2 linked regions of the Euzebya rosea genome follow. The protein of the gene in region 1 interacts with the protein of each later gene in a pairwise test. Links are inferred from orthologs where the notes say so. Each region holds a gene or a part of one and is shown on either strand. Other genes may lie near its edges. The genes, in order: CUC05_RS07150 and CUC05_RS08390.

Region 1 (3,168 bases):
GACGACACGGCCGTTGCGGACGAAGAAGACCTGGAAGGCCACCTCCAGCTCGTCGGCGTGCCACGAAATGGCGTCGAGGTCCTCGCGCTTGCCGGTGACCATGACCTGCTTGGCGAGCGCCGTCCGCATGGCCTTCAGCTGGTCGCGGATGCGGGCCGCAGCCTCGTAGTTCTGCTTCTCGGCCTCGGTGGCCATCGCGGCCTCGAGCGCCTCGACCGCCCCTTCGGTGTCGCCGTCGACGAAGGCCATGAGGTCCTCGACGAGGGCCAGGTGCTCCTCGGGCGACACCTCGCCGGTGCACGGACCGCTGCATTTGCCGATGTGGAACAGCAGGCAGGGGCGGCCGGCCCGCTGGTGGCGGTCGAACACCCCCTTGCTGCACGTCCTGACCGGATAGACGCGCAGCAGCATGTCGAGGGTGTCGCGGATGGCGTAGGCGTGGGCGAACGGGCCGAAGTAGCGGCTGCCGTCGTTGCGCGGGTTGCGCCGCACCATCGCCCGCGGCACCTCCTCCCCCAGGGTGATCGCCAGGTAGGGGTAGGACTTGTCGTCGTTGTAGCGGACGTTGAACCGGGGCCGGTGCTGCTTGATGAGGTTGTACTCGAGGTGCAGCGACTCGACGTCGGAGGCGACGATGATCCACTCGACGGACGCCGCGACCTCGAGCATGCCGCGGGTGCGCTGGTGCAGGTTGCTGACGTCCTGGAAGTACGACGACAGGCGGGCTCGCAGGTTCTTGGCCTTGCCGACGTACACCACACGCCCGTGGCGGTCGCGCCACAGGTAGCAGCCCGGGTCGGTGGGGATCGTGCCGGGATCGGGCCTGAAGGAGAGTGCGGGGTTGGACACCATCGGCCCTCCCAGCCTGCCATCCGCCGCACGGTCGACCGCACCACCCGCACCCCACGTGACCACCGCAGCCCGTTAGGTGTGCCTTACCTCACCGAAGTCGTTACCATCGACCTCCGTGACCGCCGTCGACACTCCGCCGTCCTCGCCTGCCCGGCACCTCGTGCCAGGGGCAGCGTCGCTGCACGTCACCGATGCGCGCGTGCACCTCGGCGGGACGGAGATCCTGCACGGGGTCGACCTCGAGGTCCCCACGGGGCGAACGCTCGCGCTGCTCGGCCCCAGCGGCTGCGGCAAGACCACCCTGCTCCGTGCGGTGGCCGGACTCCAGCACCTCTCGACCGGCACCGTCCGCGTGGGCGAGGACGACATCACCGACCTGCCGGCCGAACGCCGCAACGTCGGGATGGTCTTCCAGGACGGCGCGCTGTTCCCGCACATGACCGTCGCGGCCAACGTCGCCTTCGGCCTCGACCGGGCGGGTCGCCGTGGCCCCGCCGTCGAGGACGCCCTGGAGATGGTGGGCCTCGCCGGCCTCGGCCCGCGGATGCCCAGCACCCTGTCGGGCGGCCAGCAGCAGCGGGTCGCCCTGGCCCGCGCCCTCGTGGCGCAGCCCCGGGTCCTGCTGCTCGACGAACCGTTCTCCTCCCTCGACGCCGGCCTGCGTGGCCAGATCCGCGCCGACGTCGCCCGGCTGCTGACGGACCTGGCGATCACCGCGGTCGTCGTCACCCACGACCAGGAGGAGGCGTTCCTGCTGGGCCACGAGGTGGCGGTCATGATCGCCGGCCGCATCCACCAGCAGGCGCACCCTGCCGACATCTACGCCGCGCCCGCCACCCGCGAGGTCGCGGAGTTCCTCGGCGACGCCAACCTGATCGCCGGGCACGCGTCCGGCACCGCGGCCCAGACGGTGCTCGGCGCGGTACCCCTCGCGGCCGACGCCGCCGGCCCCATGGACGTGCTGGTCCGGCCCGAGCACCTGCGGATGACGCCCGGCGGTCCGATGACGGTCCGCGCCGTGGAGTACTACGGCCATGACGCGATCACCGAGCTGACCGGGCCGGCGGGGATCCTGCGGGTCCGCACGATGTCGCTGCCGCCGTACCGGGCCGGCGACCCCGTGGCGCTTGCCTACGACGGTCCCCCGACCGCCGCCTACCGCGCCGATTCGACAAGTTAGGTTCGGTTCACCTAACCTCTCGATGATGTCCTCCGTACTCGTCACGGGCGGCGCCGGGTTCATCGGCGCGTCCCTGTGCACCCGCCTGCTGGACGACGGCCACCGTGTGGTCGTCGTCGACCGTGTGCCCGATGCCCGCCGTGGCCGCACCGTGGCGGAGCTGGCCGAGCACGCCGACCCCGGGATGCTGGAGGTCGTCGTCGCCGACCTGGCCGACCTCGACCTGCCGGCGCTCCTTCGCCGCGTCGACGCCGTCGTCCACCTCGCCGGCAGGCCGGGCGTCCAGACCAGCTGGGCCGACGGCTTCGATGACCACCTGCAGGAGAACGTCGCCCTCTCCCAGCACCTGCTGGAAGCCGCCCTCGACGCGCCGCTGCGCACGATCGTCATGGCGTCCTCGAGCTCGGTCTACGGCGAGGCCGGCGGTGACGGCCCCGTCCGCGAGGACGTGGCCCTGCGCCCCATCAGCCCCTACGGCGTGTCGAAGGCCACGCTGGAGATGCTCGTCGGCGCCTACGCGCTGCGGGGGGTTCCCGCGGTTGCCCTGCGGTACTTCAGCGTCTACGGCCGACGGCAGCGTCCCGACATGGCCGTCGCCCGGATGGTCGAGGCCCTCCGGGGCGGGCCCCCCTTCCCGCTTCGCGGGGACGGCACGCAGTCGCGCGACATGACCCACGTCGACGACGTGGTCGAGGCGACCGCACGGGCGCTCGACGCGAACCTTCGCCCGGGTACGGTCGTCAACGTCGGCAGCGGTCGACCGATCTCGCTGGCCGAGACCCTGGACGCCGTGGGACAGCTGTGCGGTCGACCGGTGCCCGTCGAGCCGGTCAGCGCCGTCCCGGGCGACCCCCGCCAGACCTGGGCCGACCTGTCACGTGCCGAACGGCTGCTCGGTTGGCAACCCCGGACGGCGCTCGTCGACGGCCTCCGCGACCAGCTGTCGTGTGATTTCACCGACGTGCGCCCCGGCTCCCCCCTGTCGGTGCCGCGCCGTTCCTGAGCGCGCCGGCCCGCACCACCGATCACCAACGATCCCCGAACGACTGGACACACCCATGCCCTCCCGCACCATGCCCACGACCACCCCCGCGACCGGCTCGCGACCGATGCTCCGGGCCCTCGTGCTCGCCATC
Region 2 (3,248 bases), on another replicon or contig:
CGACGCGATCCAGCGGTACTTCCGGGACGAGCTCGGCCTCGACGACATCAACGCCGAACCGCAGCTGACCGTCGCCCTGCCGGTGATGGGCTTCGACAACTCCTTCTACCAGCCGGCCAATGACCTCGTGCTGTTCGGCGCCGGCGGCGTGGACGACGGCGAGGACGCCGAGGTCATCATCCACGAGCTGGGCCACGCCATCCACGACGACCAGGTCCCCGGCTGGGGCAAGTCGGCCGAGGGCGGCGCGATGGGTGAGGGCTTCGGTGACTTCCTGGCCGCCAGCTACTACGCCACCTTCGACGACACCCTCCGCACCCAGGACACGTGCCTGATGGAGTGGGACTCCACCTCCTACTCCTCGGAGGAGCAGACCTGCATCCGTCGCATGGACACCACCAAGACCTATGCCGACAGGGTCGGGCAGGTCCACGCCGACGGGGAGATCTGGTCGAAGTTCCTGTGGAACGTCCGCGAGCACCTCGGGCAGACCGAGGACGAGCGGTCCGCCAACGTCCTGACCTGGCTGCTGACCGCGCACTTCTCCACGAGCGACCGCGCCGACTTCGCCGAGGCCATCCGCGCCCTGGAGATGACCGTCGACTCCGTCGCACCCGACGCCGAGACCGCCGCGGAATGGGACGCCGTCCTGTACGACGAAGCCGTCGCCATGGGCATGCCGATCGCTGCCCGCCCCGGCGCGTCGACGGGTTCGTAGCGCTCGACGTCGGCAGGTAGCGTTCCGGGCATGGAGCGCCTCGAGAAGCTGACCGCCGGCATGCCCCTGCTCGTCGGCGGCGACCGGTACACCACCGTCCCCGCCGACGTGGCCGACGCCTTCGAGCTCGGCGACGCCGTCCTGGTCGCCGACACCGGCGAGGTCCTGCACGTCCCCGCCGCGGAACGCCGGGCCGCCGGCGCCGCGGTCGATGCGGCGGTCGCCGCGTTCGACGTCATGGGCACCGCCACCGACGACCAGGTGTCGGCGTTCTACGACGCGTTCGCCAACGCCCTGGCCGACGACACGATCTTCGTCGCCATCGCCCGGGCCAACGCCGACGACGTCGAGGCCGCTCGCGAGAAGGGCCGGTCGACCACCCGGCTGGAGCTGACCGCACGGATGCGGGCGGACATGGTCGAGGGGCTCCGTGGCTGGCGGGACATGCCGGGCGGCCGCGGTGAGGTCATCGAGACCGTCACCCACGATGGCTGGCGGGTCGAGCAGGTCCGTGACCGCCTGGGTGTCGTCGGGTTCGTCTTCGAGGGCCGGCCGAACGTGTTCGCCGATGCCTGCGGGGTGCTGCGCAGCGGCAACACCGTGGTGTTCAGGATCGGTTCGGACGCGCTGGGCACCGCCCGCGCGATCGTGACCCACGCCCTGCGTCCGGCCCTGGCGTCCGCCGGACTCCACGAGGGCGCCGCGGTGCTGGTGGACTCCCCCTCGCGTGCCGCCGGCTACGCGTTGTTCAGCGATCCCCGCCTGTCGTTGGCCGTGGCCCGCGGGTCGGGCCGGGCCGTGCACACCCTCGGTGGTGTCGCCCGCCAGGCCGGCGTCCCGATCAGCCTGCACGGCACCGGCGGTGCCTGGATCGTGGCCGGCCCCAGCGCCGACGCCCAGGACTTCGGCGAGGCCGTCACCCGGTCCCTGGACCGCAAGGTCTGCAACACCCTGAACACCTGCGCCATCACCGCCGACCGCGCCGACGAGCTTGTTCCCGTCTTCCTGGACGCCATCCGGGCTGCAGGTACCGCCCGCGGCGCCGAGCCCAAGCTGCACGTTGCCGAGGACTCCACGGATCACGTCCCGGCGGACTGGTTCCAGCGGCAGGTCCCGATCGGCCGCGCCGAGGGCGATGTCGAGGAACCGCAGGCCGAGGCGATCGCCGTTGACCAGCTGGGCCGGGAATGGGAGTGGGAGGAGTCCCCCGAGGTGACGCTGGTCGTGGTCGATACCGTCGACGACGCCGTCCAGCGGTTCAACGCCCAGGCACCCCGGTTCGTGGCCAGCCTGATCGCCACCGACCCGGCCGAGCACGACCGGTTCTTCGCCACGATCGACGCCCCGTTCGTCGGCAACGGCCTGACCCGCTGGGTCGACGGCCAGTACGCGCTGGGCAAGCCCGAGCTCGGCCTGTCCAACTGGGAGACCGGCCGGCTGTTCGCGCGGGGCGGGATCCTCGCCGGCGACTCGGTGCACACCGTCCGCACGCGTGCGGTGCTCGACCGGCCCGACATCCCCCGCTGACCCATCACGGGGCTCCCGGCCCCGGACGCACCAACGAGGTCGTGTCTGCGGGAACACGACCTCGCTGATGGGCTTGGTTGGGCTGCTCGGTCGGGGGTGGCACGGCTGCCCCGGCACGGGGCCGGGGCAGCCGCCATCGGTCATCGGACCGGGTTGAGCAACCCTTCGATGGCCTGCTGGACGATCGCGCTGATCGCGCTCTCGCCACCGAGGAGGACCGCGCTGGTCACCGACGAGGTGGCCTCCAGGTAGTCAGCCGTGTCGGGGCTGAGGTCACCGGATGCGGTCAGCAGCAGCGGCGCGTCCAGGCGTGCCAGGCGGGGACCGCCTGCCAGCGCGTCGGGGAACGCGTCGTCCCGGGCGAACCCGACGACCATGGGGTCGTCGAAGAACGTCTCGGCGACCAGGACGGCCGTCGCGTGACGTGTCGCCCCGACCACGGACACCGCGTCCGGGTAGGCCGTCGCGGCCGGGCCACCGATGGCGTAGACGTCGGACGACGGCACCCCGCTGTCGGCGATGTAGTCGTCCACCGCGTCGTGCGGCACCCCTGCGGGGGTCAGCAGCACGGCACCGCCCCGGGCGCCCGCGGCCGCACCAGCGGTCATGGCGTCGGGGAAGTCGTAGCCGTTGGTGATCAGCAGCTCCGTCGGGTCACCGATGACGTCGGCGATCTCGATGGCCGTCTCGACCCGGCTCTCACCGGCAAGGCGAACCACCGCGTAGCCGTCGGTGGCCAGGGTGTCCTCGATGGTGGTGCCGAGCGCGGACTCGCCACCCAGCAGGTAGACCGATCCGCCGGGCGCCAGGGCCCGGGCGATCTCGGCCGCCACGTCGCCGTCGAGGCTGTCGGACGGGTTGATCAGGACGGGCGCGTGCAGGTCGACGGCCAGCGGTGCCCCGGCGAGGGCATCGGCGTAGTCGTCGGCACGGGCCAGGACGATGTTGCTGGCCTCGCCGTCGGCGAAGTCAGCCCGGGAGACGGCGATGGCGGTCTGGACAC

Evidence for each region.
Region 2: the proteins of CUC05_RS07150 (region 1) and CUC05_RS08390 interact in binary tests that used the Escherichia coli proteins (3 or more experiments, as listed by UniProt). The link is inferred for Euzebya rosea from one-to-one orthologs.

Annotation. Positions count from the first base shown.
Region 1 is NZ_PGDQ01000004.1:431,146-434,313, reverse strand. What follows is about bases 147-2,999. They hold CUC05_RS07150 (ABC transporter ATP-binding protein), read left to right. Parts: upstream 147-967; coding sequence 968-2,032; downstream 2,033-2,999. Other genes in these bases: CUC05_RS07145 (NAD-dependent epimerase/dehydratase family protein), read left to right, coding at 2,058-2,999; uvrC (excinuclease ABC subunit UvrC), read right to left, coding at 147-852. Outside these bases: more of uvrC, read right to left, coding at 1-146; more of CUC05_RS07145, read left to right, coding at 3,000-3,035; CUC05_RS07140 (cupredoxin domain-containing protein), read left to right, coding at 3,091-3,168. UniProt on the Escherichia coli protein: Part of the ABC transporter complex CysAWTP involved in sulfate/thiosulfate import. Responsible for energy coupling to the transport system.
Region 2 is NZ_PGDQ01000005.1:275,868-279,115, reverse strand. The notes cover bases 64-2,996. They hold CUC05_RS08390 (aldehyde dehydrogenase family protein), read left to right. Parts: upstream 64-748; coding sequence 749-2,245; downstream 2,246-2,996. Other genes in these bases: CUC05_RS08385 (cell wall-binding repeat-containing protein), read right to left, coding at 2,386-2,996; CUC05_RS24595 (M36 family metallopeptidase), read left to right, coding at 64-718. Outside these bases: more of CUC05_RS24595, read left to right, coding at 1-63; more of CUC05_RS08385, read right to left, coding at 2,997-3,248. UniProt on the Escherichia coli protein: Catalyzes the NADPH-dependent reduction of L-glutamate 5-phosphate into L-glutamate 5-semialdehyde and phosphate. The product spontaneously undergoes cyclization to form 1-pyrroline-5-carboxylate.